2 linked regions of the Chryseolinea soli genome follow. Each later gene encodes a partner of the first gene's protein in a complex. Links are inferred from orthologs where the notes say so. Each region holds a gene or a part of one and is shown in the gene's direction. Other genes may lie near its edges.

The links.
Region 2: the proteins of scpA (region 1) and meaB are in contact, whole or in part, in a crystal structure (PDB 8DPB), measured with the Methylorubrum extorquens proteins. The link is inferred for Chryseolinea soli from one-to-one orthologs. Residues at the interface, in SOR27001.1 of Methylorubrum extorquens: Glu577, Glu578, Asn579, Asp580, Gly581, Arg582, Arg583, Arg585, His596, Ala604, Ser605, Ala608, Asp609, Gly611, Phe612, Asp613, Val614, Asp615, Ile616, Gly617, Pro618, Leu619, Glu625, Arg628, Gln629, Val631, Glu632, Asn633, Asp634, Glu661; in SOR26638.1 of Methylorubrum extorquens: Arg20, Ala21, Ala24, Arg25, Thr28, Ser32, Arg33, Arg34, His37, Thr98, Gly99, Gly100, Ser101, Ile102, Leu103, Lys106, Thr107, Ala110, Ala113, Ile114, Asp115, Arg116, Ala118, Phe119, Ile120, Arg121, Pro122, Pro124.

Annotation. Positions count from the first base shown.
Region 1 is NZ_CP032382.1:273,175-289,064, forward strand. Bases 8,275-11,274 are described here. They hold scpA (methylmalonyl-CoA mutase), read left to right. Parts: upstream 8,275-8,709; coding sequence 8,710-10,839; downstream 10,840-11,274. Other genes in these bases: D4L85_RS00985 (methylmalonyl-CoA mutase family protein), read left to right, coding at 8,275-8,713; D4L85_RS00995 (CHAT domain-containing protein), read left to right, coding at 10,935-11,274. Also shown: D4L85_RS00960 (efflux RND transporter permease subunit), read right to left, coding at 1-2,716; D4L85_RS00965 (efflux RND transporter periplasmic adaptor subunit), read right to left, coding at 2,723-3,787; D4L85_RS00970 (TolC family protein), read right to left, coding at 3,811-5,172; D4L85_RS00975 (TetR/AcrR family transcriptional regulator), read right to left, coding at 5,215-5,856; chromosomal replication initiator protein DnaA, read right to left, coding at 5,968-7,389; more of D4L85_RS00985, read left to right, coding at 7,583-8,274; more of D4L85_RS00995, read left to right, coding at 11,275-15,158; GTPase HflX, read right to left, coding at 15,361-15,890. UniProt on the Escherichia coli protein: Catalyzes the interconversion of succinyl-CoA and methylmalonyl-CoA. Could be part of a pathway that converts succinate to propionate.
Region 2 is NZ_CP032382.1:2,746,757-2,762,399, reverse strand. What follows is about bases 1-2,753. They hold meaB (methylmalonyl Co-A mutase-associated GTPase MeaB), read left to right. Parts: upstream 1-745; coding sequence 746-1,762; downstream 1,763-2,753. Other genes in these bases: D4L85_RS11880 (DUF5074 domain-containing protein), read right to left, coding at 2,593-2,753; D4L85_RS34405 (DUF5522 domain-containing protein), read right to left, coding at 2,420-2,548; D4L85_RS11885 (Dph6-related ATP pyrophosphatase), read right to left, coding at 1,735-2,463; D4L85_RS11895 (CHASE2 domain-containing protein), read right to left, coding at 1-689. In the rest of the region: more of D4L85_RS11880, read right to left, coding at 2,754-3,636; D4L85_RS11875 (TonB-dependent receptor domain-containing protein), read right to left, coding at 3,696-5,564; D4L85_RS11870 (ABC transporter substrate-binding protein), read left to right, coding at 5,930-7,066; D4L85_RS11865 (transglutaminase family protein), read right to left, coding at 7,140-8,018; D4L85_RS11860 (circularly permuted type 2 ATP-grasp protein), read right to left, coding at 8,029-10,590; D4L85_RS11855 (transglutaminase family protein), read right to left, coding at 10,604-14,038; D4L85_RS11850 (MBL fold metallo-hydrolase), read right to left, coding at 14,225-15,601. UniProt on the Escherichia coli protein: Binds and hydrolyzes GTP. Likely functions as a G-protein chaperone that assists AdoCbl cofactor delivery to the methylmalonyl-CoA mutase (MCM) ScpA and reactivation of the enzyme during catalysis.

The DNA of each region.
Region 1 (15,890 bases):
ACAACGAGTTACCCGTCAGGAACAACGCGATCACCGCGCCCACAACCCCCAGCGGAATAACGCTCAACACGATCAGCGTGCTCTTAAACGTTTTGAACATGAGCACTAACACCGCCACAAACATGAAGACCGTCACAATGATCACCGTTCCCAATCCGCCAAACGATTCGTTGCCGGCCTCCACATCGCCACCCATCATAAAGCTGTAGCCGGCAGGTAATTTGGTCGACTCCATCTTGCTCACCACTTCGCGGATCACTTTATCGTTGAGGTAACCTTTTTTCACAAAGGCCGAAACAGACACCATGCGATTTTTATTGTAGTGATCGATCCGGAGCGGCGATGTCTCCAACTGCAACCCGGCGATCTGCGCCAACGGCACAGCGGCGCCTTGACGATTATTCACAAAAAGATTTTCGAGCGATGCCAACGTGGCGCGTTCCTGTTTTGGAGTGGTCAGATGAATGCTGTAGTCCTCTCCCTCTGCGTCGGAGAAACTTCCCATATCCAGGCCGGCCACGGCAAGCCGAACGGTGCGATCGATATCCACTGTATTAATACCCGTCATCCGGGCTTTGTCCTGGTTGATGACCACGCGCATGTCGCTCTTCAAATTGCTGACGGGGTTGTTCACGTACAACGTGCCTTCGGTTTGTTTCAGCATGTGTTCGACGCGACCCGCCAATGCTCGGAGTGTATCCAGGTTGTCGCCAATCAGGCGAATTTCTATCGGCGCAGCCACGGGCGGGCCTTGTTCAAAGTTCTTCACCTCGATCTTTGCACCAGGATACTGGTTGAACTGATCGCGCAACGCATTGATGATCTCCAATTTTTTCTCGGGGGAAGCATGTTCGTCCAACTGCACAAAGGTCTGTGCAAAATCCGTGTGCTCGTTTTCCTGCGACACATTGTAATAGATCCGGGGATTACCCTTGCCTACGTTGGTAGCAAAGAACGACACTTCAGGAATGGCCGAAACCACCCTCTCCACATAGCGGGAAACCGTATCCGTTCTTTCCAAATTGGTTTGCAAAGGGGTGATGGTATTGATGATGAACTGTGGTTTTTCCGATGCGGGGAAAAGCCCGAAGCCGATGATGGGGAAAAGCTGCAACGAAGCAAAGAAAATGATACCGGCAGCCACCAGCGTGATCACGGGTTTCTGCAAAGCCTTGTCCAACAGTCGCGAATAGCTGCCGTGGATCAATCGTTGCAAACCGCGCAGGAAAATGTTGCCGTGATCATCGCCCTTGTCTTTCAAAATACGGCTCGACAAAAACGGGATGATCGTCAACGACACCAGCATGGAGGCCAGCACGGCCATGATCACCGCCAGGGGCAACCCGCGGATAAAGTCTCCCGCGCCTTCCGGCAAAAACACCAGGGGCATGAAGGCGATGATCAGCGTCACCGTACAGCCCACAACGGCCAACCCAATCTGGCGTGTTGCCTTGATGGTGGCGTCCAGTCGCGAATGACCTTCGCGCATCCATCGTTCGATGTTTTCCACCACCACAATACTATCGTCCACCAGTAAGCCCAGCGCCACTACCAACCCCACGATGCTCAACTGATTCAAACTGATCCCGAGCAAGTTCAACAACACCAATCCAATGGCCAGCGACAAGGGGATAGAGATCATCACGATCGTGGCAGCGCGTCCACCCAAGGGCAGAAGGGTGATCGACACGAGGAGGATCGCGATGAGAAAGTCCTTACCCAATCCCGCCAAACGTCCATTCACGTTGTCAGCCTGATCGAAGTGGTTCACCATGGCAATGTTCGACGGCAGTGTCGCCTCAAATTGCTTCAACACCGGTTTGTACACTTTTTGCGTTTGTGTGATGTTGAGTCCAGGCTTTTGAGCTGCCACCACAAACACACAACGGTGACCGTTGAGGCGCGTAATGTGCGTAGCTTCTTCAAAAGTAATGGATGCGTCGGCGACATCGCTCAACAAAATATTTTTACCGTTTGCGGTATAGACAATCGTATTCCGGATCTCATCCAGGTTCGTATAGTTCCCGCTCGTTTTGATGTTGAACGATTTGGAACCGGCGATGACACTGCCCCCGGGAATGTTGGCCATCTCGCTTTGCAAACTGCCAATGATGGCGTCCATCGGAATGTGCATCTGCGCGATCTTTTCCAAACGCAACTCAATGCGAACGATCTGTTCCGGCAAGCCCTGGATCTCCACGTTCTTCAACATCGGAATTTTCTCCAACTCGTCTTGCAAGGCTTCCGCTTGTTTCTTCAACACGGTACGCGAAGCGTTTTCCGAAATGAGGGCGATCTGCAGGATGTTCACATCCGAAGGCTGGAATTTATTCACCTCCATTGAATATATGTCCTTGGGCAATTCCGATCGAAGGCTGTTCAATTCACGGATCAGCTCCTGGTATTTTTCATCCGGGTCGCTCTCATATTTAAACTCCACACGAAACACGGCCAGACCATCGCTGATGGTGGTGCGGATCCGTTTGATGTCTTCCAACTCGTTCACTTTATCCTCGATGGGATCGACCACCAACTCTTCCATATCCTTGGGGCTTGTGCCCGGATACACAATGATCATCGCAAACTGCGGCGACTCCACATCCGGGTCTTCGCTGCGCGGCATGGTGAGCAGCGTGGTGATGCCCACGGCGGCGGCCATCAAAAACATGATGAGCGTGAACTGATAATTTTTTACCGCATATTCAGAAATTTTCATAACCGCTTATTTAAGGATTTGGATGGGCGAACGATCGGAGAGATAGGCGCTGCCGGCAATGACCAGCGCAGTGGCATTTTCGAGACCCGCGCTGATGCGAATGGTGGCCCCATCAAATGAAGCAATGGTGACGGGCTGTTTGCGGGCGGTGCGTGAATCGTCGGTCACAAACACAAAGCCTTCGTTTCCGTTGGCGTCCAGCACGGCTTCATAGGGAACACTCCACGAAGTGACCGATACACCGGAGTGGATCACAGCCGAACCAAACATGCCGGCCGCCAGCTTCACGCCATCGTTATCCACTTTCAATTCCAGTGTAAAGGCGCCGGTCTGCGGATCGGAGGTTTCCGATCTTCTCAGTACAGTGCCTTTAAATGTCTTTTCCGGGAAGGCGTCGATCTGCACACTGGTCTTGTCGCCGTTCTTCACGGTTGCCCACTGTTTATCGCTCACCCCAACCTTAAGGATCCAGTCACCTTTCGCTGCACCGTTTGTCTCCAACACGGGGTTGCCCGTGCTCACCACCTGGCCGGCGTTCACAAACTTGCGCAACACAAAGCCGTTGGCCGGTGCATGGATCTCGGCAAAGGTCCGGTTGAATGTCACAGCTTCCAGTTGTTGCTTGGCGATGTCGAGGCCGGTCTGCACGTTTTGCAGTTGCTCCAGGGTGGCCACGCTGTCGCGATACAAGTTGGTGACGCGTTGGAGATCGCGTTGTGCTTTTTCATAGCTAAAGCGGGCTTGGGCCACTTGTGCATTCAATTCCGTGAGGTCGAGCGTGGCGAGGAGTTGTCCTTTTTTTACGGCTTCACCTTCTTTCACCAACACGGCGCCGACCACGCCGCCGCTCTTAAAACTCAAGGTCGTTTCATCGTCGGTGGTGAGTTGGCCGCTAGCCTTGATGTCGGTGAGGCTGGTCGATTTTTCCAGTGACATGACTTTCACCGGCACGGGCTCGGCGGCGTTGGGAATCGCCTTGCGTTCGCCCTTGCTGTCGGTGCAGGCTTGGAGCGCCACAGTCGTCAACAGGATGGCACCGGCAAACAGAAAATTCTTTTGGATAGTGTTCATATGGATTCGGATTGATATTTTTTTTAGAAAGTATAAGAAGCGGTCTCGCGCTCCAGCCGGGCTTCGGCCGTGAGCATTTCAAACAATCTCAGGTTTTGTTGGAGCTGTGAAGAGGTAAGCTGGTTGCGTGCATCCAGAAATTCGATCAGCGTGTTGATACCTTGCTGATAGCCCTTTTCCACCAGGTTGAAGTAGCTCTGCGCCGATTTCAATTGCTCGCGCGCTGCGGCATAGTTTTGTATGGTGGTTTGCAAATCGTTCTTGGCCACATCCGCAGCAAGCTGAAGCTGTTCCGTGGTGCGCGTCAGGTTCAACTCTGTTTTGCGCATCTCCAATGTGTTCTGACGGATGCTGATGTTGTTTCGAAAACCTTGAAACAACGGGAGCGAAAGTTGCACACCGACGAGATAGTACTTCGACTTGTCGTTGAACTTCCAATCGGATGCTTGCGAACCCAGGTCGAGGAAGGCATTCACTTTTGGCACGCGGGTGAGTTTGTTCAGGCGAATGGAAGCGGCATTGATGTCGCGCGAGGTTTTGATCATTTTCAGTTCCTCGCGGGAAGCGATGTCGGTTGACGCCGTATCCAAAGCCGTGGCGTCCGAGAAAGTATAAGAGACTTCAATCTCCCGGTCCAAGGGCTTGTTCAATAAAAAATTAAAATACTTGCGGGCATTGACTACGCGGTTCTCCGCACTGTTCAAGTCGGCCTTCACGCGTTCGGCTTCGCTCTTGCTGCGCAGGTAGTTCGCGGGCAAGCTCTTGCCATTGCGCAGCAGCGACTCATTCACTTCCACGTTCTTATTGACCAACCCAAGCCCGCTCTCATAGATCTTCACCGCCGCCACCGCCGCCAGGTAACTAAAGTAGGCCGACTTGATATCCAGCACCAGCTGTCTTTTATACAGCTCGACCTCGTATTGCTTGAGCACAATCTGCTGGCTTTGGATGGACCGGTTCACATACAGGTCGGTGTTCACCAACGGCAGCGACGTGCGCACCCGTGCATCATAGAAATTGTGCGGAAAAAAATTCTGGTTCACGTTCTCGATCTGCGGAAACTTGTCGCCTTGGGTGAGTTGATTGAGGGAGGCATACACCGGGTTGAGCAAGTCGCCTACCGGAATGGCAATACTTCTTCCCCCCTCGCCCGACGTGTAGTCACCCAGGAGATTTACAGAGGGAAAAAAGTAACTGCGGGCAATCTGCAGGGACTGTTGTGCCTGCTGCAGCGTGATGTCTTTTTGCTGCAGCACCAGGTTGTCCTTCAACCCTTCGGAGACATAGCCATCCAAAACGGTTTGCGCCGTTAAGGCTGCCGAAAGCGTGGTCAGCACGATCGCAAGGCCATATCGGATCAGTTGGTAAGGTAGATTAGTTTTCATTGAACATTTAGTTTACACTGTTAATTACTATGGCAAAATTTTTTAAGCAGGCGACGTGTTGTGCATACGGTTCAGGATCTCGTTGACCATGTCACAGGCTCTCATGGCCAAATTGGGCTGGTTCAACTCGCTGACGACGGAACAGCGGTTCCGGATCTCGAGCGAACAAATGCCATGCACCATCGACCACGTTGTGAAGGCCAGCACCTCGGCGTTCATGTCTTTGAAATAACCTTTGGCGATACACTCTTCTATAGTATTCACCAAAAAGCCAAAGGCGCGGTCTCCCTCCTCCCAATCCAACTCATCCTTTTTTTCTTTCTCAAGGGCATTCATGGGCGACCGGATAATGAACATTAGATCATAGAATTCCCCATTTTCCAGGGCAAACGTCACATAAGCCTTGCTGATGGCCTTCAGGCGCTCAAACGGATCCTCCACATGCCCCAGGGCGCGGAAATATTGGTTGAGCAACACAAAACCCTCACGGTGCAGGGCGTAGAAAATGTCATCCTTATCCTTAAAATAGAGATAGATCGTGGTGGGCGAATACTCGATGCGCTCGGCAATGTTGCGGATGGACGTTTCCTCATAGCCACGCTCCATGAACAACGCCTTGGCGGTTTGCAGGATCTTGGCTTTCAATTCCTCTTTTTGGCGCTCTTTACGGGTTGATATGGTCATTGCATTGCTGATATTTTACTTAACGGTGTTAAGTTACAGAATGTTTTAGATTTCCTGAAATTTTTTTTGATGCAAAAACTTGAGGGAGGTACGCCGAAAGTGGCTAAATGGCTAACTGACGCGCATTTTGAGCTTTTTGCCCAGGTCGTCTACAGTAGCCTTGAAATTGGGATCGGTTTTCATCATGTCCTCAACAGATTCCAGGGCGTGGATCACCGTGCTGTGGTCGCGACCGCCAAAGTTCTCGCCGATGAGGGCCAGGGTGAGCTGGGTATAGCGCTTGCAGAAATACATGGCCACCTGGCGGGGGATCACGATCTCGCGCTTCTTCACTTTGCCTTTCATGGCGTCCAGGTCCACCTTAAATGACTCGGCTACAGTCTTTTGTATAAAATCTACGCTAACGTCGGATTGGATTTCCTTAATGATGTTCTTCAACACTTCCTTTGCCAATTCCAGGTCGATCTCCTTCTTGAGCAGGGTGGCGTGGAAAATGAGCGAGTTCAGCACCCCTTCCATGTCGCGCAAGTTGGTGTCTACGCTGTAGGCCAGGTATTCCGACACTTCCGTGGGAATTTGAATGCCGTCGGCCTGCATCTTGCGGTTGATGATGGCCAGCTTGGTTTCAAAATCGGGTTCCTGGAGGTCAGCCGTCAATCCCCATTTGAAACGGGAGAGCAGGCGTTCCTGGAAGCCTTTCATGTCGCGGGGCGGGCAATCGCTGGTCATGATGATCTGCTTGCCCGACTGGTGCAACTGGTTGAAAATATGGAAGAACATCTCCTGTGTCTTCTCACGGCCGGCAAGGAATTGCACGTCATCGAGAATGAGAAGGTCTACTTGCTGATAGAAGTTCTGGAAATCCTGCAGCTTGTGATTTTGCAGCGCGTTGAGAAACTGGTTGGTGAAATCGCTTTGATCGACATACAACACCACCTTGTTGGGCATGTTGTTTTTGATCTCGTTTCCGATGGCTTGCACCAAGTGTGTCTTTCCCACACCGACACCGCCATACAACATCAACGGGTTGAATGATGTGATACCGGGTTTCTTTGCTACTGCGACCCCAGCCGAACGCGCCAGGCGGTTACAATCACCTTCTACAAAATTATCGAAGCTATAGGCCGCGTTGAGTCGCGAGTTGACGGTGTGCGGATTTAAGGCTTTAATGGAGAAAGGTGAATAGTCGTCGGAACCAAAACCGTTCACAGCACTGCGGCGGTTGCCTGCACCATTGGCGGGATAGTTAACCGATACGGCAGGCGCTTGCTGATTGCCACTGTCGACCACCACGGAATACTCCAGCCGGCCGGTAGGTCCCAGCACGGTGTGTATGGCACGCTTCAGCACGGGCACATAGTTATCTTCCAGCCATTCGTAGAAAAATTGAGAAGGAACTTGTATCGTCAGCACGTCGCCGTCTACCCGCAAAGGAGCAATCGGCCTGAACCAGGTATTAAAGTTCTCCTCTCCTACATTTTCCCGAATCACTTCAAGACAATCGTTCCATACTGTACTGCAGCTAACTTCCATGGTTGATCTCCAAATTCAGTGTGATTTCAGACTCTGTTTGAGAAAGGGAGACAAAGATGTAAAAAAAGAGATAAACAAAACAAGCCGACCTATCCTTGATTTTTCAGAAAAATATGTGATTAGAAAAATTTGAAAATTAAACACCACCAGTTCGGAAAACTTGACTAAAATTGGATTATAATAAAGAACCCGCATGTCTGAATCCGCTATCCACAGCCTGCTACGGCAATCTTTCCCCATTTCGAATAAAGCCGATTGGTTGCGGACCGCTGCTGCGGAGATCGAGGGAAAAGATCCCGCCGAAATATTGGCCTGGAAGCTTGACGGCCTAACTTTTTCTCCGTATTACGACCGCGCCGATGTCGCGCCACTACAGTATCTCAAAAATTTTGAACTATCCCCTTCACCGCACGCGCATGCTGGTGCACGCTTTTGGGAAAACCTGCCACAGCTTGTCGTAACGGATGAAAAAAAAGACAATGCTACACTCCTGCATCAACTAAACAATGGCGCCGACGGCATCCTACTGGATCTTCGAAATCGCCAAACGGTTGATATAGCCGCCCTGTTGAATCAAGTGGAGTGGCCCTATTGCAACGTCTCTTTTTTCGTGACGGATGCATTCCTGGAAAACTTGTTGGCGACCCATGTTCAGAAAAAAAATTATGAGCCACATTCCCTTTCCGGGACGATATGGTGGAATAATCTCCCTGAAAAAAATATTCCCAAACTTTCATCGCTCGCACACCTCACCCATTTCAGGCGCTGGGGCATCGTAGGCGAAGCTTCATCACCCATAGAGGAACTCGCGAACGTCTTAACAAAAGCAGCCCGGTTGATGGATGCGCTCACGGAAGAAGGCGTTGAAAAAGAAATGGCTTGGCGCAACCTCGCATTGTCCATACCGGTCGATACCGATTTTTTTTGTTCAATTGCAAAACTAAAAGCCTTGCGTCTACTCTGGTCTCAGCTGGCGCATGCGTTTGGTATACCCCCCATCGATAGCATGGCCCTGCATCTTCACGTGCGCTCTGCGCCGTGGATCAACGAAAAATTTCAACCGCATGGTAATCTGTTGAAGGCAACGACGGCCGCTATGGCCGCCGTGATGGGCGGCTGCAACGCGCTGACCATCCACGCCGAAGATGCAAACAACATGACGATGACGCGCATGGCTCGCAATGTGTCTTCCATTTTACGCGAAGAATCGCACCTCGACAAAGTGGCCGATCCGTTGGCCGGTACCTATGCCGTGCAAGAAATGACGCATGCCCTGGCGCATGCGGCGTGGACGTTGCTTCAACAAAATCTGCAACAGCCATGAAGCCCGATTTCTCACGCATCCCCGCGAGCGCCTTTGTGCTCCCGCCCGCACCGGACAACACGCGCACGGGTTCATGGAACAGCCCTGAAAAAATTGCTATCCCTGCACGCTACACGTCAGCCGATCTCAACGGTGCAGGACACCTCGATTTCTCGGCGGGCATTCCCCCCTTTCTTCGCGGGCCGTATGCCACGATGTATACGACCAAGCCGTGGACCATCCGTCAATACGCCGGCTTCTCCACCGCGAAAGACTCCAACGCATTTTACCGGCGCAACATCGCCGCCGGGCAACGCGGCCTTTCGGTGGCGTTTGATCTTGCCACACACCGCGGCTATGATTCCGATCACCCGCGTGTGTCGGGCGACGTGGGCAAAGCTGGGGTGGCCATTGATTCGGTGCTGGACATGAAGATCCTTTTCGATCAGATCCCGCTCGATAAAATGTCGGTATCGATGACCATGAACGGTGCGGTCATTCCGATCATGGCCTTTTACATTGTCGCCGCAGAAGAACAAGGTGTGAAGCCTGCGCAGCTGAGCGGCACCATTCAGAACGACATCCTGAAAGAGTTCATGGTGCGCAACACCTACATCTATCCGCCGGCCCACTCCATGCGCATCGTGGCCGACATCTTCCGGTATACTTCACAGCGCATGCCAAAGTTCAATTCCATCAGCATCAGCGGCTACCACATGCACGAAGCCGGTGCCCCGGCCGATGTGGAGCTGGCGTATACGCTGGCCGATGGATTGGAATACATTCGCGCCGGTTTAGCCGCCGGGATTGCCATTGACGATTTTGCACCGCGTCTTTCATTCTTCTGGGGCATCGGCATGAACTTCTTTATGGAGGTCGCCAAGATGCGTGCCGCCCGTCTTTTGTGGTCGAAGCTGGTGCAACAATTCCATCCCAAAAATTCCAAGTCGATGGCCTTGCGCACGCACTGCCAAACTTCGGGATGGAGCCTGACCGAACAAGATCCTTACAACAACGTGACGCGCACGTGCATCGAGGCGATGGCCGCGGTGATGGGGGGCACACAATCGCTGCACACCAATTCGCTGGACGAAGCCATTGCACTGCCCACCGATTTCTCGGCACGCATTGCACGCAACACACAACTGTACCTGGAAAAAGAAACCGGGATCACCCACCTCGTCGACCCGCTGGCCGGCTCGTACTACGTGGAGAGTCTCACGGCGCAACTGACCACTCATGCCTGGCAATTAATGGAGGAAGTGGAGCGACTCGGCGGCATGACGAAAGCCATCGAGAGCGGTGTTCCGAAAATGCGCATCGAACAAGCGGCCGCCGCCAAGCAAGCCCGTATCGATTCGGGCAAAGATGTGATCGTGGGCGTGAACAAATATGCCACCGACGAAAAACCCGACTTCGATATTTTGGAAGTGGATAATACGGCCGTGCGGCAAGAACAACTTGAGCGATTGATCCAACTGAAAGCCGAGCGAAACACCGCCGCAGTAGAGATGGCGCTGCAAGCATTATCAGACGCCGCGGCCAACGGCACGGGTAATCTGCTGGCTCTGGCCGTGGATGCCGCGCGGCTGCGTGCCACGCTGGGAGAGATTTCGGCGGCTATGGAAAAATCGTTTGGCCGCTACAAAGCCACCATCCGTTCAATTTCGGGTGTATATTCGGGAGAGATGAAGGATCAAAAGATTTTTGAAGAAGTGCGCGAACTCGCCGACCGCTTTGCCGAACGCGATGGCCGGCGCCCCCGTATCCTGGTAGCCAAGATGGGTCAGGATGGTCACGATCGCGGGGCCAAAGTGATCGCCACCAGTTTTGCCGACCTCGGCTTTGACGTGGACATCGGCCCGTTGTTTCAAACACCGGAAGAAGTGGCCATGCAAGCTGCGGAAAATGACGTGCATGTCGTAGGCGCTTCCAGCCTTGCCGGGGGCCACAAAACACTCGTTCCGGCACTGATCACAGCCCTAAAAAAAATCGGACGACCCGACATCATGGTCATCGCCGGTGGGGTTATTCCCGCGCAAGACCATCCGTTCCTCCACGACGCGGGCGTCTCGTTTGTCTTTGGCCCGGGAACCGTGATCACGACGGCCGCCCGCGACATCCTGGAACGCCTCATGCCGGAATAGAACGACCAGCCTAGCTTTGGTTCGCTGCCGAAAAGCGGCCTTCCCTCGCTGTTTAAAATTCATTACATTAGTAGTCCAATTCAAATACTTGCTCCATGAAACTTGCCAGGTTGCTCCTGTTAGTGGTGATGTGTGTGACCGCCGCTGAGCCCTTGTTTTCCCAAAACAAAAAGTTTGACAAAAGCCTCAAAAAGGTCGATGCCAGCTACGCTTCCGGAAGTTTTGCGAAGGCTTCTAGCGGGCTTGAAAAACTAAAGAAATCCGTCGTGGCAAAAATGGGGCAACAAAATGCCTACATGCCCGGCTTGCTGCTGCGCGAAGCCCGCATCAACCTGGCTTCGGGCATGCTCACCGACTTTGACAAAACGCTGGCGGATGCCCTGGCCAACAGCCAGACCATGTATGGCGACAACAGCGCAACCTATGCCGGCAACCTCATCGACGTGGCCGAGATCTACAACGAATACGGCAACTTTCGGGTAAGCCGCGAATACCTGGAAAAAGCTAAGGAACTGCTCACAAAGACCAATCAGTATTCGGATGCGCTAAAAGGACGCGTGGCATTGGCCGAAGCCGAAGCCATGACAGGCCAGGGCTTTTGCAACGACGCGGTGGCTACACTGCGCAGCGTGGAGAGCTATTTCGCAGGTCGCGCGGTAGAGAAAGAGACCAAGGTGGATGGCGCAACCATCAAAACCGTGCGGGTACCCGACGAAGAATTATTGTTCCGCTACACCAGCTATGCACGCCTGCTCACCCTGACCGCCAACGCCTACGCCAAAAAAGGAAACCTCCTTTCGGCCGACTCCGCTTTTAAAGCAGCGCAAGTGTGGATCCGAAAAAACCAACGCTTCATGGGCGAGACCAGCCTGTATTTGGTGCAAAACAATTTCCTCTACGCCCGCATGCTGGTGGACAACGGCAACGAGCATCGCGAGAATGACCTCGAATTCGACAACCTGTTGAACGATCTGAAACGCCGCGCCAATCCCACCTACACCCTGGGCCACGACATTTATCTCGCCTATCTCCACCAAATGCTGGAAGAAGAAAATCGCGCCCGCTACCTGAACGTGAAGCTCGAGTACGAGAAGATGATCGACAAGTATTTTCCGAAAACAAGCCTCGTGCGCATCAACCTGAAAGCGGTAGAGTTTGATTCAAAATTTCAGCGCGACAAAACCAAAGACCTGGAAACAGACGCCATCGCCCTCATCAAATCGAAATCGCTTCCCAAAAATTATCGCACCACCGAACGCACGTTGAATTTTTTGTATGAAGTGGCGCTGCGCGAGAAACGCTACACCAACGCCGAGAGCTACCTCACACAGATCTCAGAAATTCAGAAAGAACTTTATGGCGAAACGTCGCCGGAATATCATCTCTCCCTGATCCGGCTGGCCGGTTTCTATCTCGACTATACCAACAAGATCGACGAAGCCTCCAAGATCTATGAAGAAAGCTATGCCAAGATCGTCTCGAAGGAAATCGGCCCCTGGCACAAAGACAACCTCAACATCCTGAACCACCTGGCAACGTTGTATGAATACGCCGACAAGTACGCACTCGCCAGCGCCACGCTCGACAAGGCTTCGGACGTAGCGCGCTCCAAGTTCGACGACAAAGATCCTGACTACGGCGTGGAACTCGACCGTATCGCCGGATTGCAGATCAAACTCGGACAGTACGAAAAAGCCGAAGGGAACCTGGCAAAAGCACTGACCATCCTGGAAGAATATCGCAAAGACGACGCGCGCATCGGCGACTATGTGCACGTGATCGAAACGCAAGCCAAGCTCTTCGGGATCAAAGGCCTCTTCGACGAAGCCGAAGATAACCTGGAGCGGTCGCGACGACTCATCGAGAAAGCGAAAGTGGCCGTGGGTAGCGAGCTGAGCACTGCGGAAGAGTTGACGGCACTGTTCATCCAACTGGGACGCTATTCGGAAGCCGACCGTTTGCTGAACACGCAAATCCCCGAATACGAACTGCTTTATGGTAACACCTCCTTGCGCCTCATCGAGCCCCTGGTGAACAAAGGACGCCTCGCCCTGGCCAAAGGCGACTACACCGAGGCCGAACGCATTGCCCTGCGCGCCAACCAACTCGCCACGAAATCCTATGGCGAGATCTCGACCAAGACCGCCCCGACACAAAAATTGCTCAGTGACATTTATTATACGCTGGGCGACTACGACAAAGCCGAAAAGAATGTGATCAAGGCCGTCGCCAGCCAGGAAAAACAATTTGGAAGAAATCACGTGGAGGTGGCCAAATCGCTCTCGCAACTGGCCCTCATCAAGTTCTACAAAGGCGACAAGCCGAAGGAAGTTGAAAAGCTCATGCTGGAGTCGCGCGACATCATGGCGGCCAAGCTGGGCAAGGACAACCCCCAGTATGCCGAGATCCTGAAGAACGTTGCCGTCCTCTACATCTCCGAAAAGAAATTCGATCTCGCCTTCAACTCGCTCACGGTGGCCGAAGGCATTTGGCGCACAAAGACGGGCACCAAGAACAACATCAACGCCGCCGGGATCTATACGCTGACCGGCGATGTTTACTATCAATTGAAGAACTATAAGAAGGCGGAAGAATTCTACAACCAATCGAAAAACCTGTACGAGAAATTCTTCAGCATTACCCACCCCGAGTATGTGAAGGTGATGTCGAAATTGAGCAAGGTGGCCTACATGCAGAAGGATTACAAGCGCTCAAAACGCCTCATCGAAGAATCGCTCACCAACTACGAAAGCTTTATCAAACAATACTTCCCCGCCCTGAGTGAACGCGAAAAGGCAAAGTACTGGAACACCATCAAAGGCGACTTCGAATTCTACAACACGCTTGCGCTGAGCAACCTCGACGACTTCAAAGACCTGTCGGGGAAAGTATACAACTATCAATTGCTCACGAAGGCCCTACTGCTCAGTTCGTCTATCAAAATACGCGAACGCATCCTCAACAGCACCGACGACCAGTTGAAGATGCAATACAGCACGTGGGTACAAAAGAAGGAACTCCTCACCCTGGCATTGTCCATGAGCGCCACGCAACTGGTAGAGAACGGCATCGACCCCGCGGCGCTGCAACAGGAAGTGGAGCGGCTGGAGAAAGACCTCAGCCAGCGTTCGGAGTTGTTCGGCCAGAGTTTTGAGAACAAGCGCGTCACCTACGATGATGTGAAGAAAGCGCTGAAGCCCAATGAAGCGGCCATCGAAATGGTGCGCTACCGTTATTTTAATCACGACTTCACCGACTCGGTTATTTATGCGGCGTTATACCTGAAACCCGACTTCTCCCGACCTAAGGCCATCCTGATCAAAGACGGCAAAAAGCTGGAGACGCGCTATTTCAAATTCTATCGCAACGCCATCACCGGCAAAGTGCCCGACGAAGTTTCGTATGGCGTGTTCTGGAAACCCATTCAGGATGAGGTCGGCCAATCGGCCACCATCTATCTTTCTGCCGATGGCATCTACAACCAGATCAACCTCGAAGCCATTCCCACACCCGATGGCAAATACGTGATCGACAACGCCAACATCGTGCTGGTGAGCAACACGAAAGATCTTTACATCCGGAAGATAAAATCAAAACAAAGCCCCTCCGAAAACACCGCCTCCATGTTTGGCAACCCCACCTTCTACGCAGCAGCCACGGGCGACCAATCCATTTCATCGCTACCCGGCACGGAAAAAGAAGTGACGCAGTTGCAATTCATCCTGAAACAAAAAGGCTGGATCACCGCCGAATATGTGGAACAAACCGCGTCGGAAGAAAATGTAAAGGAGATGAACAGCCCCAAGATCTTTCACATTGCCACACACGGATTTTACCGTCCTACCGTGCAGGCAACATTGGAGGATGAACTACAAGGCAGCGAAGCCGCCCTAAATCAAAACCCGCTGATGCGCACCGGCCTCTTGCTGCGCGGTGCCGGCGACTTGATGGAGAAGACAGAATACAACTACAACATGGAAAACGGCATCCTCACCGCCTATGAAGCCATGAGCCTGAACCTCGACAAGACCGACCTGGTGGTGCTGAGCGCCTGCGAAACCGGTTTAGGTGATCTCGAGGCGGGCGAAGGTGTATATGGCCTGCAACGCGCTTTCCTCGTGGCCGGCGCCAAGGTACTTATCATGAGCATGTTCAAAGTAGACGATGACGCCACCCAAAAGCTGATGCTAAAGTTCTACCAAAAATGGCTCAACTCCGCCAACCTCCGTCAAAGCTTTATTGATGCAAAAAAAGAGATCCGGGTCGAGTATCCCGAGCCTATCTATTGGGGTGCCTTCATGATGATCGGGCTGGATTGACAAGGCAAGTCGCGGAACTCGAAAGTTGAACCGCAGTGGCGCAAAGAAAGACGCAAGGTTCCGCTGCGTTGACTTTGCGCCTCTGCGTCTTTCTTCGCTCGCCGAAGCTTTAGCGAGGTGAGGCGGTGAAAAATTTCTCTCGAAATTACAAATCAGTCCTCCACGAATGGCCTACACCTGCTCCTGCGGCCACGGCGCGAACTCATAGCCGTCTTTTGAAAAAGTTGGGAAAGATCTGGACGTGCTTCTGCTTGATCTCTTCAAACATCATGCGTTTCAACCCCGTGATGTTTTCGTTTTTTGTGGCCGACACAAAAATGACGTGCTCATACCCCATCTCGCGATAGTAGCCTTTCCGTTCTTCGAGATCTACTTCGGGATGTTGTTTTTTATACAGATCGATCTTGTTCAACACCAGGATCGTGGTGATGTTCGCCGCCCCGATCTCCTGCAATGTCTTAGATACTACTTCGATCTGGTTGTCGTGAAAAGGATGTGCGAAGTCCACGACGTGGAGCAACAAGTCGGCCTCGCGCACTTCATCCAGCGTGGATTTGAATGATTCAATCAGGTGGTGGGGCAGCTTGCGGATGAATCCTACCGTATCGGAAAGCAGGAAGGGTACGTTGCCAAACGTTACTTTGCGCACGGTGGCATCGACGGTCGCAAACAATTTGTTTTCGGCCAGCACCCCGGAGCCCGACAGCAGATTCATCAGGGTGGATTTGCCTA
Region 2 (15,643 bases), 2.5 Mb from region 1 along the record:
TAGTTGACAATTTCGGTTTCATTGTTTCGTCTTAAGAATTTGCGCGCTTTTGCCGAATCGTATGCCAGGGCCATCTCGACCGCAAAAGCATACTGCGGTTTACCGGCGACGTCGGCTTTTGGTGTGAACTGCCGGCATGTTTTTACATCGTCCTGATATGCCGCGTCGGTATCCAGATTGGCAAATCCCTCACGCGATGCATTTTCTGAGAATATGGGGTCGGACCGTCGCAACGAATCAAATTTGTCGGCCGGTAGCAGCGTATCAGCGCGCTCTAGTTGGCTAACCAGTATGACATTGCCCGCTTGAGTAATCGCTGCGCCGAGCATAAGATTGCCAAGCTCATCCCGAAGGGGTGGACAACTAACGGTATCTCTATGGAATCCACTGCAGTCGAAGAATGCGTCGATGCCGATAATTTTCGGTTTATACTTGCTGATGATCTGGATTTGTTGTGCGATTTCCCGGCGCGACAAATTGCCTATATTGACAACCACAATACTGGTGTCTACCGGCGGGTCTACGCGAAGCCCCCAGAAGACGTAATCAGTCAGCTCCACATCGCCAATGGCTTTGCCGATGGAGTCGAACGCGTCGAATATAGTCAACTGTGTAATCCTCACAATGCCCCACATGGCAAGGAAGACGAAGACCGTTGCGATGAAGCAATCGAGCCAGAATTTTCTCATGATGGATAAGAATGTATGAAGTAAATTTAGAAATTTACCTTGCATTACCATAGCCCTTGAAGCCACGACCCCGATCGAAACGCACACTCACCGAATACACGGAGGGAATCCGTCGTGGCGATCGCGTGCTGTTGGGACAGGCCATCACGCTCATTGAAAGCACCCTTCACGACGACCAAGCGCTGGCGGCACGGCTGCTTTCGGCCATCAGCCCAAAAACCGGTGGCGCTATCCGGCTGGGCATTACCGGGGTTCCGGGCGTTGGAAAAAGTACGTTTATCGAGGTTTTGGGCTTGTATCTCATTCAACAGGGAAAGAAGGTTGGCGTTCTCACCGTCGATCCCAGCAGCCCGCTGACGCGGGGGAGCATTTTGGGTGACAAGACCCGCATGGAAGAGCTCTCAAAAAATCCAAACTGCTTTATTCGCCCGTCGTCGTCGGGCAATGCCTTGGGCGGTGTGGCTCACAAAACGCGGGAGGCGATGCTCTTGTGTGAAGCCGCGGGGTTTGATGTGATCATCGTCGAGACCGTGGGCGTCGGACAGTCGGAAGTGTCCGTAAAAAACATGGTAGACTTTTTCCTGTTGCTCATGCTGGCCGGGGCCGGCGATGAGCTGCAGGGCATCAAGAAGGGCATCATGGAAATGGCCGATGCGATTGCCATCACCAAAGCGGAGGGTGACAATTTTTCGCGCGCGCAAGAAGCGCGGGCCGAATATCAACACGCCCTTCATTTGTTTCCGCCCGGTGCTTCGGGCTGGACGCCCCGCGTGGTCACGACTTCTGCCTTGACCGGCGAAGGCATTGAAGGCATATGGCATATGATCGAAGAGCATCACCGGCACACGCAAGCGTCTGGATTTCTCGACAGCCTCCGCAGACAACAAAATGTGGAGTGGTTTCGTGAATATTTCAAGGACGCTTTGCAAGCCGATCTCCAGCGGCACCCGACGCTCAAAACATTACGCAAAACGCTGGAGCGTGACGTGGAAGCCATGAAGTTGTCGGCCCAGGATGCTGCACAAAAATTATTGGAGGCCTATCATCAGGCGATCCGCGGAAGCAAGTCCTGAAACCAGAAAGATTTTTCCACCCGCTCGTTTTCGCCTTGCTGATTTTTCTTTTGAAAACTGTACTGCTTCTTCACCACCTCGCCGGTTTGGAATGGCACCGGTTTCTTAAAAATCGGACCGTCATACACCAATGTATGGTACTCTCCGTTCTCGCCACACGGGTCCACGCCAGGCCGAATATTTTCAGCAAAGGCCGTGTCGATCGTATTGCCTAGCTGGTCTTGCAAAAACTTGTCCGCATCGGCCGAACAGATCACTGTTTTAAATCCGATCGCGATAAAGTCATTCAATAACTTTTGCGTATCTATTTTCCACAGCGGATAAAGAGAGCTTAAGGCTGTGTTCTGCAACAGCTTCTCGCGAAACAAGCGAAGGTCTTCCAAAAAAATATCACCAAAAACAACCTGTTCGATGCCGCGTCGGGCGCATTGTTTGTAGTATGCGATCATCAACTTTTCATAGGCGTCGTGATCTTCGCTGGACGGCAGGTACAATTTTGTCAGTGGCAGGCCCAGGCCCGCAGCTTGTTGTTCGATGAGCGTTTCGTGCACGCCGTGCAGGCCCACGCGCCGGGTCTCTTCGTTCAACGTGGTATGAAGATCCACCACGTGGTACTCGCCCGACGTGAGGATCTTATATAAAGCGAAAGCGGAGTCTTTACCTCCGCTCCAGCTTATCGTTACTTTTCTTTTTGAATCCATAAGGACAATGACGGCATCCGTTCTTACAACAATAACCTCGTTTTAAGTGATAGGCTTCCGTGAACACGACAAAGCCGTTTTCCATGTAGTATAATACAGGTTCGTCTTTTTCCTCATGTTCTTCGTCTTTCATCTAAAAACAAAATTGGTAGGACTGATGCCGGCGGTGAATGTCTTTTTGAGCTTGCCATCGCTGGTGTAAATATAAACTTTTCCTTCCGAGCTATAGTTCAAGGCATCGCCAATCCATATTTCACCGTTGTCGGGATCTACGTTCATGGCATATTGAGTTATGATCTCTTCGGCCGAGAACAAAGGTGTTGTAGACGCGGTAGTGGCCGAGGTAGAAATCTTGTAGAAGCTTCCAGAGGCGCTATAGATCAAACCACTTTTATCGGGTGTAATGGCGAGGTCCGTATCGACGGAAGTGCCGAGGTTGATGGTTTGCTCTTTCTCGAATGTGGATGGGTTAATGCGATAGAGTTTGGCATCGGCATCGCCGTTGGCGAGCACCCAAAGCTTATTGTTGTTGTCAACCACCATGCCCACGGGAACGCCGTCCAATTCTATGTTGTCGACGAGTGTGTTGTTCGAGGGATCGATCACGCCCACGTTGTGGTTACTGCTGTAGCCTGAGGCTCCTACAAACAATTTATTGCCCACGTACACGATGTTTTCAATTCCTTCTTCGGTGGGAATCTTTTTTGTTACGGTGTTATTCGACAGGTCGATCACCAAAACATAGGAGTCCACCAGATTGTAGTTGTCGTCGTAAGGTCCCTGTACCGTGAGGTATCCCTTGTTGTCTACAACTTCCATGTAGCGCGGTTGAATGATCTGATCGTCGGTGATCGAACCCAGTCTTTCGAAGGTATTGGCATTGGCGATTTCGACCTTGTTGTCGCCGTTCACCACGATGTAGGCCTTATCGTCGTGAAAGATCATGGATTGCACGACGTCGCCTGCGTACTGTCCGGCGGCATTTCTAAAAATATTTTGCTGCAGGGTATCGGCTGTTTCATTATAATAGGTGATCGTGCCCGTGCCGGACAAAAACTTTCCTTCGTTCAACACGAAAGCGCCATGTTCGTATTTGCCCTGGGGCTTGTCGTCGTCATCGTTACAGGCCCATAGCGATACCGCTACGAACAGCACGGCGAAAATTCTTCGCATGTTTTTCGTCACATTAAAAAAAGAGGGGTTTCCGGACGGTTCCGTTTTGTAGTGAATGTTCATTGTTTCTTACGATTTAAGTGATAGGAAATTTTCAAGTTAAAGTTGCGGCCCGGCATGGCCCGACCGGCATAGAGTTGATAGGTTTTATCAAACAGGTTTTTCACCTGGAAAGAGAGCATGAAATCATGTTGATTTTGTGTCCACAATTTATTGAGCGACAAATCGGTCAACACAAACGGATCGAGCGCATACACCGACGAATTGGATGATTCTGTGAAGCGTTTACCCGAATATTGCAAATACACATTGGCCGACCATGTTTTATACACAGCACTCACGGTGCCCGAACCCGTGTGAAGGGGAGTATAGATCAGTTGTTTGCCTACTGCGGCCGCGTCCGTATCATCCGTCTCCAGTGTTATCGCCTGTGTAAATTGATAGGACAGCTTTGCACGAACCGTCACTATTCCTATGTTCACCTGGTCTTCTACGCTTGTCTCTATGCCATCGGTCCTCACTTGCTTCACGTTGCGGGGGCGGTATATGCCCTGCTCCATGGGGATCCACTGGATCCATTGGTCGATGTGCTGGTAAAATCCGCGGGCATTGATCTTCAGCATATGATAGCGCCATCCCAGTCCAGCCTCGGCGGCGTAGCTGGTTTCGGGTTGCAGGTCGCGGCTGCCGGCTTCTTGCCAGTAGCGATCGTTGAATGTGGGGGCGCGGAAATTTTTGGAACCGTTCACACTCAGCAACCACTGCTGTGCGGAATTTTCGAACAACACCACATCGGCGCCGACGTAGGGCAGCAAAGGGGCCGTGACGTGCGTGATGAAGGGCTGTCGCAAATTGAATGACGCCGAAACTTTTTTAAAGGTCTTTTGAACGGCGGCGGCCAGATCCACACGATCTTCTTCCGGCGAAGTGGGGCCGTATTCTTTCACTTTGCCGATGATGTGATTCCACTCGGCGCTGCCGGAAACGTTCCACTGATTTTTAAAGGTATACTGATGGCTGGCCGAAGCGATCCAGCGGACAATTTCGCTCACGGTACCATTATAAATGATCTTGTCGTCGACAAAACCACCACCAATCTTTGACAATCCTTGTGTGGTGTTTTGTTCGTAGAAAACACTGAGGCGATGATTGCGGTCGTCTTGCTCGTCGGTGCTGTTGTTGTTGCCGATGGTGGGCTGGATCTCTTTGTGGGAGTCGTTGAACCAGTAGTCGAGGGTGATGCGGCGGGCTTCGGAAAAAGAATATTGCGCGTGTTGCACAAAGCCCTGTTGCCAATAGGCGGCATGGGGTTGTCGTTCGCCATACCCGGGAATGGGGAAGTCGTTTTTGGCTTGCACGCGATAGAGTGATGATGAGGAAGAAAATCTTCCAACGCGAAACGATCCTTTCAACGAGGTGAAATAGCGGCCAAAGCTTCCCACCTCCTGGCTAACAGACAAGATGTTGGTTGTCGAACCTGTAGACGACAGCAACACCGATCCGCCAAAGGCACCACTGCCAAAGCGCGCGCTTCCCCCACCCGCATGCACCTTCACATCGTCGAAGGCTATCGTGGGCAAGATGGAGAAATCGGCCTGGCCAAGCGAGAAGCTGTTGATGTTGATGCCGTTCCATCGCACGGCCACATGCGAGGGCGATGTGCCGCGCATGCTGATGCCCGACAGCATGCCGTTGCCATAGTTTCTAAAATAGACCGGGAATTGAAACGCCAATATCTCTCCCAGGTGACGTGACTCTTGCTGCGATCTTAACGCCGAGTCCAGGCCATAGAATTGACCGCCGGCCAAGTATTTTTCGTCGGGGAGGCCATAGACCGTTACCGGCTTCAGCACAACGGAGTCGCCCTGGGCTTTCGCGAGAAAACCGACGCTGACACATCCCAGAAAAATACCCAATCGCAAAAGCATAGCGCGTTTGATGGCGACGGATGCAAAACCAGACAGAGCCGGAAGCAAGGGCTTTCGAACACTCCTGACCTTTCACCCGAAAGTCAAAAATTAAAGTTTGTAAGGATTGATGGCAGGTCTCCTGGCTTTTCACATCGCTGACGCCTTCCCATCCGCCGGCGGCGAACAGTGGCTAATTAGAGAGTCAGCGATAACTATGTGAATTACAGTTGCGGGGACAGCTCCGGAATTGACGTGGGTCGTACCGGTATTCCCTTTTAATCTCCTGATGCTGGTGCAGCAAGAGAACCATGAATCCGAGACAAACATACTATGCAATTCTGTAAAACCAAAGGACCTCTCCATTCCTCTCCTATCTTTGCGGCATGAGATCGACCTTTATCCTTATTCCTTTTCTCCTACTGGTTGCTTGTTCAACCCGAAAAACAGAAACACCTCCTGCGCCCATCAGCACCTCTTCGGCCACGACCTTGCATTACGCAGAAGGGTTCACCGTTCGTTATGAAGGCCATGTGAAGCATGTGGAAGTTACCCAGCCGTTTCAGGGTGCCACGTCCGGCTACAAATATTTGCTCGTGCCGCGCAACGAGAATATCCCGGCACATGCCGATGATGAAAAAGTGATCCGCATTCCTTTGCAATCGATCGTGTGCACGGCGACGACGCATATTCCGTTACTCGACTATCTGAATGAAAGCGACAAGCTGACAGGCTTCCCCACCACCGACTATATCAGCTCTGAAAAAATGCGGCAGCGCATCGACGCTGGAAAAATACAGGAGCTGGGGGTTGACCAGGGCATGAACCTCGAACGCCTGGCCGTGTTGAAACCCGACATGGTGATGGGCTACAGCATGAACTCGGACTACGGTCAGTTTAAAAAAATGGAAGAGCTGGGCGTGCCGGTCGTGTTGAATGCAGAATACTTGGAGAAACATCCCTTGGGGCGCGCGGAGTGGATCAAGTTTATGGCGCTGTTCTTTGATAAGGAGAAGCTCGCCGATTCCGTGTTTCGAACCATCGAACAAAGCTATCTCGAAACGAAGGCCATGGCCGATCGCGCCACGTCACGGCCTTCGGTGTTGAGCGGTGTGGTGTATAGCGATGCGTGGTTTCTACCGGGAGGAAAAAATTATGCCTCCACCATCTTAAACGACGCGGGGTGTGACTATTTGTGGAAAGACGATCCCTCCAGCGGGTGGCTTCAATTGAGCTTTGAGTCGGTTTATGAAAAGGCGCACGATGCCGATCTTTGGATTGGGCTGGGCAGTTACACGTCGCTTCGCGAGATCGCGGCGGCCGACCGGCGGTATGCAAAATTCGAATCTTTTGTTCAGAAGAAGGTCTATAATTATGATGCACGAAAAGGTGCAAAGGGTGGAAGTGAATATCTGGAGTTGGGCTACTTGCGGCCGGATATCATTTTGAAGGACCTGGTGAAGATCGCGCATCCGGAATTGGAGCCGGGGTATGCGTTGTTTTTTTATCGGGCCTTGGAATAGGTTGAACCACCTCACCTTCGCTAAAGCTTCGGCGAGCAGGCAAAGTCAGCGCAAAGGTGCTTTCGTTTGAGACTTAGTCGAGGCGAGTGACGTCTACTTTTACCGATAGGTTTTGTTTGCCTGAGCTGAAGACAATGCCTTTTATTGGAGCCACGTCGTGATAGTCGCGGCCAAAAGCTACGGTGATGTGATTGTATGTTGGCAACAAGTTGTTTGTCGGATCGAACTCCACCCAGCCGATCGAAGGAAAATAAACCGATACCCAGGCATGCGATGCATCCGATCCCACCAGCTTCTCTTTGCCTGGTGGTGGCAAGGTCTCGATGTAGCCACTTACGTAGCGTGCGGCCAGCCCCATGTTTCGAAGACAACTGATCATGAGGTGAGCAAAATCCTGACACACACCCTTCTTTGCTTTCACCACAAATTCCACCGGGGTATTGATGGTGGTGAACCCAGGCTTGAATTCGATGTTCTTGTAAATTTTCTGCATCAACGCGTGGCAAGCCGACCATAAGGTGGCGTCTTCTGCAAAACAGTCTTCTGAAAATTTCTTGATCTCTTCGCTGTAGGGAATGTAAGTCGACGGCAATGTGTATTGAATGATGTCAAACAGTTCGTCATCCTGCGACGCCAGGCGTTGCTGCATGTCTTTCCACAACACGGGCGAATCCAAGGCGCGATCGGCGTTGGGCCGGCCTTCGAGGTTTACTTCACTTTCGGAGACGATCTCCAAATGATCATGGTCGGTATAGGATGAGAAGAACAAGACTGTGTTACCAAAAAAATCTTTGCGATAGGTGAGGTCATCCGGTGGCGGCTGGATCTTTATCTGGGAAGAAATGCAGGTGTGTTGGGGAAGGTTCAAAGGCGTGAGGCAAACGCGATTGTGGCAGAGACTAACAGGGTCCTGGTAAGTATATTCGGTCACGTGTTTTACTTTGTATCGCATACACCAATTTTTATACTTCCAATTTGAAATTGTCTTTTGTGCCCTGGTATTGATACGTAGAGTGACTGAAATACCAGGCCGTGAGCTTCACCGACAACAATGATATTTTCGAGTTGAGCACTTCACACACGCGATCCAGCTCTAACCTGAATTCCAGCTCTTTGTCCACCGCCATCAGCGTCTCCACATTGATGAGGCGCACCAGGCTGTAACACTCGAACACGATGTTGGAGATCTCGCTATCATGAGCGCCCTTTTCTTTTTGCGGAAGCTGCTCCACGAATTTCAGCAGCTGTTCCAGCTGCGACAGTATGGAGATGGGGTTCTGTTTGTTCAGGAATAACAAGTCGATGGCGGGCGCAATATCGAAATAGGTGCGATACACCGATCTGTAGTTGGACAGGTTCTGGTTGCTCACCAGCAGGGCTTCCAATATCTGGAACTCGATGTGCTCTTCATATTGAAATGTGAGAAGCGCCCGGTATTGCGTCAACTCCAGCGATATCTCTTCAATGAGCTGACCGATGCGATACATCAACCAACCTTCGCCGCGGTACATGCTCTGACGGTTCATCTCCAAAAATGACAGCAGGCTTCCGTTCAGCTGATCCAACAGCGTGAACACATGGCGTATGCCTTGCGGCTCCAGCACGGCGAGCTTGCGCTTGGTGTCCTCCATGTCGTCGATGATACGCCAGTTGTCGATGGACCAGCGGTCGCGCACGGCGTACATGGCTTTCAACAAATTATTCACCGTAAAAACGATGCTTCCATGCTGGTTCTGATCGCAGATCAGCTTGTGGATCTCGTTGAGCCGGTCCTCCACGGTAGCCGTCTCATTTTCTTCCAGGAACCCGGGATACGTACCGGTGATGTGCGTAATGGTATGCAGCAGCGCACTTTGCGCTTCGGACTCCTGACCGTTGCTGGCATTCCCGCCTTGACCCAGGTTGCGCAATACGATGCGAATGAACCGCGACGTACGGACTACCCGTTGTGCATAACGCCCTACCCAAAAAAGGTTCTCTGCCGCACGACTGGGCAAAACAGCTTTTCTTTTTAAATCAGAATGATGCAACAACGACGGGGTGTTGCTCTTCACCGAAGTTTCTACCCAAGTGTCCTTGGCGATGCCACCGTCCTGGTTCGACACCAGAAAACTACCCTTCTCGGGCGAACAACGTGTGAGACCACCGGGCATGATATCGTAGCCGCCATTGGCCGCCACCAGGAACGTACGCAACACTGTGTAGCGCGGTTCCAATTTGCCCTTTGTGAAAACCGGTGATGTTGAAAAACCAACTTCTTCCTGGCCTACATATAAATACGGCTGCGCTTTCATGCGCCGGATCAAATCTTCTTTTTGTTGTTTGGAAAGCTGGCTGCCCATGACCGTTCCCGATCCGGTCGTGCGATCAATTTTTTTGATGACGAGCTTATCGATATTATCCATCACAAAGCCCATCTCCTTGGGTTGCCCGCACCACCAGGTGGCCACCATTTTGAAAACGGGATCTTCGTTTAGAAAATATTTGAACACATTGTGCATGAAGGCCATCAATCCTGTGTTCTCCAGGATGCTGCTTCCCAACGGATTGGCTATCGACACATTGCCCTTGCGGATGGCTTCCAGTAAACCGGGGATGCCCAGGTGCGAGTCTTCGCGAAGCTCCAGCGGATCGCAATAGCTGTCGTCGACACGACGGAGGATGATGTCTACTTTCTCCAGGCCTTCCACCGTTTTTATCCACACAAATCCATTCCTCACCACCAGGTCTTCGCCTTGCGCCAGCGTGAAGCCCATGTAGGAGGCCAGGAAGGCATGTTCAAAGTAGGTCTCGTTTCGCGGGCCTGGGGTGAGCAGTACCACGCGGGGTTGCTCCTTGCCTTGCGGGGCAATGTCGAGGAAGGCCTGCATCATGTTGTTGAAGAAGCCTCCGAGTTTGGTGGTTTGGTGGTTGCGGAAAAGTTCGGGGACCACGCGGTTCAAGGCGCTCCGGTTCTCCAACGCATAGCCCATGCCCGAAGGGGCTTGGGTCCTGTCTTTCAACACCCACACTTTTCCATCGGGGCCGCGCGACAAGTCGGCGGCGTAGAGGATCAATTGGTTGGCACCGGGTAATTTTATTTTATCGCACGGACGCAAAAATCCGGAGTGTGCATAGATCAGTTCGGGGGGAATGATCCGCTCCTTCAACAGTTTGCGTTCGCCATATAGATCTTCCAACACTTTGTTTAGCACATAGGCACGCTGCTTCATGCCACGCTCGGTGATGCGCCATTCGGCAGCCGGGATGAGCAGGGGCATCGTGTCGAGCAACCAAGGCCGGTTCAGGCCGTCGGTGTCGCCGTAGACGTTGTAGGTGACGCCGTTTTCTTTGAGGAGCTTTAGCAATTCCTGCTGCCGGCTTTTCAATTCCTGGGGATCGAGTTGCTCGATGTTGTGGAGCAATCTTTTCCAATGGTCCTTTACCTCACCCTCAAATCCAAAGCACTCGTCCAGCTGTGTGCGGTTTGCAAAGTAACCTCGCGTCCAGGTTTGCAGCGGGGTGTTGGGGTTTATGCTTTCCATTCGGTGAGGTGCGTCAGAATTGCCGTAAATCTAGTGTATGTGGATACTCGGGGCTTACTTTTATTGCAGGCGGATCAAATTTCCTTGGAATCTCGTTCTTTTCCAAATATCGGCCAACGCCCGCCACGAACGTTTCGCGCGGCGTGACCGGCCCTTGCGTGTGGCCCTCGCTCCAAAAACGGCTGATCCTTCTCCCCTCCGCTTCAAACGCGTTGACAGGAAACGTATCGTAATTTCTTCCTCCCGGATGCGCGACGTGATACGTGCATCCTCCTATCGCCCGGTTGTTCCAGGTGTCCACGATATCAAATACCAAAGGCACATCTTTGCCTAACGTGGGATGCAATGCCGAAGGCGGGCTCCAGGCGCGATAGCGCACGCCTGCCACGTACTCGCCTTTCACGGGTGTCTCCGACAACGGCACGGGTGTGCCATTGCAGGTGATCATATAGCGGTCCTTGTTGAAATTCTTTACTTTCACTTCGATCCTTTCCACCGATGAATCCACAAAACGCGCCGTGCCGCCGCTGACGGCTTCTTCACCCAGCACATGCCACGGTTCGATCCCCATGCGCAACTGCAACTCCATATCTAACAAAGTAATTTTTCCATGGAGCGGGAAACGGAATTCAAAGAATGTCTCCAGCCACGCGAGGTCGAAGGGATAGCCCGCTTCGGCCAGGTCGCGTGTTACCTCCGCCAAATCTTGTTGCACGTAATGCGGCAACATGAACGTGTCGTATAACGCCGTGCCCCAACGGACGAGCTTGCGCTTGTAGGGCATTTTCCAGAACCAGGCCACGAGGCTTCGCAGTAACAAGAGCTGCACGATGCACATCTGTTTGTTTGGCGGCATGTCGAAGGCGCGAAACTCCAGGATGCCGAGACGGCCCGTGGAACTGTCGGGCGAATAAAGTTTGTCGATGCAGAATTCCGCGCGATGTGTATTTCCGGTAATGTCAATCAACAAATTCCGGAAGATGCGGTCCACCAGCCAGAAGGGCACGTCGCCTCGCTCCGGGATTTGGTTGAAGGCGATCTCCAACTCGTACAACATCTCCTGCCGTCCTTCATCCACGCGGGGTGCCTGGCTGGTAGGTCCAATGAATTGAGAGGAGAACAAATAGGACAAGCCGGGATGATGCTGCCAATACGTGATGAGACTTCTCAACAAGTCAGGCCGCCGCAGCAACGGACTATCCGACGGTGTGATGCCGCCGATGGTGATGTGATTGCCGCCGCCGGTTCCCGTATGCTTTCCGTCCAGCATGAACTTCTCGCTGCTCAGACGACTGAGACGTGCTTCCTCAAAAAGAATATCGTAGTGATTGACCAACACCTTCCAGTTCTTCGCGGGATGAATGTTTACCTCCAACACACCGGGGTCGGGCGAAAGCCCCAGCTTGGTCAGGCGGTTGTCGCGCGGGCATTCGTAGCCTTCGATCACGACTTTGAGTTTTAGTTTTTCTACAGCGGCCTCGATCGAAGCCAGGAGGTCCATGTAGTGTTCTGCATATTGCAGCGGCGGCATGAAGAGGTAGATCTTGCCGTTTCGCAGCTCGATACACAATGCCGTTTTCACCGTATAGCCATCGAAGGTGGTATCGGGCTCTTTCGATACTTCTTTTTTCTCCAGCTTTTCTTTGAGGTCTTTCGGTTCTTCTTCATCCAAAACCGTAGTCGCAAAAAATTCCTTAGGGAGCGCACCGGGTTTTATTTCGTCGAAAAAACGGTGCTGAACGTGCTGGTGAAAATCTTTCAGCGCCGGCAAGCTCTCGAACGTGCTGCGCTCCACCGGCCGTTGTGTTCGCTTGGGGCTGGTGTAGAGCAATGATTTGAGCGGCAAACGCAAACCGATGGGTGAGTTCCCCGGAATGAGCACGAGATGATGGTTCCTGAACTCCCATTGGCACGAGAGCCATTGATTGTTCCAGTGATTCCATTCCATGGGAATGACATACCCGGCCGGTGTGGCCATGCCGTTGACCAGCAATTCCGCCAGCTTTCTGCGCTCCAGCGGATCATCAAGATTAGCGCTATAGGGATCGATGTTTACCGGTACTTTGCTTTCCTCCCAAAGAAAAAAGAATGCATCTTCCAAAGCCGGGTGGACATGGTCGGCAGGAATATTCAGAAAGCGGGTGATCTCAACGGCTAGGCTATGCACATCTTTGATAGTGAATGACGAAGCGTTGTCCTCCAGATCCAGCAGTGCGTCATTCTTCCAGATAGGCTGGCCGTCGTTTCGCCACAGTGCAGTGTATTGCCAGCGCGGCAGGGGCTCGCCAGGATACCATTTTCCCTGACCGTAGTGCACCAAACCACCTTTGCCAAAAGCGTTCTTCAATCGCCTGATCAGCTGGGCACCCAACGCTCTTTTGTGGGGACCATCGGCGGCTGTGTTCCATTCCTTTGCTTCCATGTCGTCGACAGAAACAAAGGTGGGCTCGCCGCCCATGGTGAGGCGCACATCACCGCGTTGCAGGTCCTCCTCCACTTTGTTGCCCAGCGCCATGATGGTAGCCCATTGCGCTTCGCTGTAGGGTTGTGTGACGCGCGGGTCCTCGTGTATGCGGAAGACCTCGTTCTTGTAGGCGAACGTGACTTCGCAAACATCGGTCATGCCCGTGACAGGCGCAGCGCTCACAGGGTCGGGCGTACAGCACAGGGGAATGTGCCCTTCTCCGGCAAATAGACCAGACGTTGGATCGAGTCCGATCCAGCCAGCACCGGGGATGTATACTTCGGCCCAGGCATGCAGGTCTGTAAAATCATGTTCGGTGCCGGAAGGTCCATCCAATGCTTTTGTGTCGGCCTTCAACTGAATGAGGTATCCGGACACAAAACGCGCGGCAAGACCCAGGCGGCGAAAGGCTTGCACCAGCAGCCACGCCGAGTCGCGGCACGAGCCGCTTTTTAGCGTCAATGTTTGTTCGCATGTCTGCACACCGGGTTCGAAGCGGATGGTATAGCTTACATACTGCTGCACCGCTTGGTTCAGGCTGACCAATACGTCGATGGTGCGCATCTTTTTTTTAGTCGGGTCTACCGTCTCGAGCCACTGCGAAAAAACAGGACCGGTCTCTGCGACCTCGAAATAGGGCAGCAATTCTTTTTCGAGCTGCGGGGTGTAGGCGAAGGGAAATTCCTCCGCATAACTTTCAATAAAAAAGTCGAAGGGGTTGATCACAATGATCTCGGCGATCACCTCCACCTCAAATTCCAGCACGGTTGTCTGTTCGGGGAACACCACGCGTGCGAGGAAGTTGCCAAACGGATCCTGTTGCCAGTTGATGAAATGATTTCCGGGCTTCACCTTCAGCGAATAGGACAAGATGGGGGTGCGGCAGTGGGCTGCGGGACGCAAACGGAACGTATGCGGCGACAGGTTTACCGGGCGATCGTATTGATAGGAGGTCTGGTGCCGGATAGCAACTTTGATGGACATAAAAAATGAAGTGATTAAATGTTAAAATACTTCATTTTAAAACCAGATGCATGGTGTGGACGGCGATAGTTTAGGCGTTCCCAAACCGTCGTCTTTTCAAACGATTGTGCTCCCTAAAGTTTTTTATGGGCAGGCGATTCTGAGACCACAGGGCGCAAAACAACGCGACGCGGCAAAAAAAGCCTGCTAAGCCTCGATGGCTTCCGTCACGATCTTGAGGCCGGCCTCTTGCATGGCACCGAAACCACCGTAGACATTGATCAGGTCGGTGAAGCCATAGGTCTTCATCAGCGAGATGGCGGTCATGGAACGATAGCCGCCGCCGCAATGCACGATGTAAGGTTTGTCTTTATCCAGCGTGGTTGTGACGGCCGGAAAATCTCCGAGCGGCAAAAAGGCCGCACCTTTGAGATGACTGATGTCCCATTCGCCGTGTTTGCGTACGTCGAGCACTTGGGCACCCTGGCGCATTTCATTTTCCACGGCATCGGCTGTGATGGAGTGTACTTTGTCGAGGTTGCCTTTGTAGGTAGCGATGCCACCTTCGAGGTAGCCCACTACTTTTTCGTAGCCTACGCGGGCCAGGCGCAGCACGGTTTCGCTTTCTTTTCCCGGCTCGGTGATCAGCACCAGGTCTTTGCGGATGTCGATCAGCGTGCCTACCCACACGGCAAACTGGCCATTGAGACCAATGTTGATGGCTCCGGGGATAAAGCCCTTTTCAAAAATGTCGGCGGGGCGGGTATCGAGCAGGATGGCGCCCGTGGCAACGGCTTTCTCAAGCGCTTCCTGTGAAAGTGGCGTGGTGTTGCCGGCGATCACGTCTTCGATGGGATCGTAGCCGCTTTTGTTGATGCGGGCGTCTTCGAAGAAATATTGGGGTGGCGGCAAAATGCCGTCGGTCACTTTCGAAATGAATGCCTCCCGGGACATCTCTTGCAGGGCGTAGTTGAATTTCTTTTGTTCGCCAATGGTGGAGAAGGTTTCCTTGCCGATATTTTTTCCACACGCCGAACCAGGCCCGTGCGCCGGATAGACCATGACGTTGTCGGGTAAGGTTTTTATCTTCCGGGTAAGCGAATCATACATGAGGCTGGCCAGTTCTTCCTGGGTCATGATGCCATCCAGCAAATCGGGACGTCCCACATCGCCCACAAACAAGGTGTCGCCGCTAAACAAGGCGTATTCATTGCCGTTTTTATCGATCAGCAAATAGCAGGACGATTCCGGGGTGTGGCCAGGGGTGTGCAGCACGCGGATCTTTACTTCGCCCAGGGGAAATTCTTCGCCGTCTTTGGCATTGTACACGGCATAGTCCGTGTCGGCGCCGGGACCGTAGATAATGGGGGCCTTTACTTTGCGCGACAAGTCAATGTGGCCCGACACAAAATCGGCGTGGAAATGGGTCTCGAAAACATATTTGATCTTGGCGCCTCTCCTCTCGGCCAGCTCCACATAGGGTTCGGTTTCCCGCAGGGGGTCGATAATGGCGGCTTCCCCGTTGGATTCGATGTAGTAGGCGGCTTCCGCCAGGCAATTGGTGTAAAGCTGTTCGATGTACATGTTTCGCGATAAAAGTTGAATGGGCGATGTAAGTTTATCTAC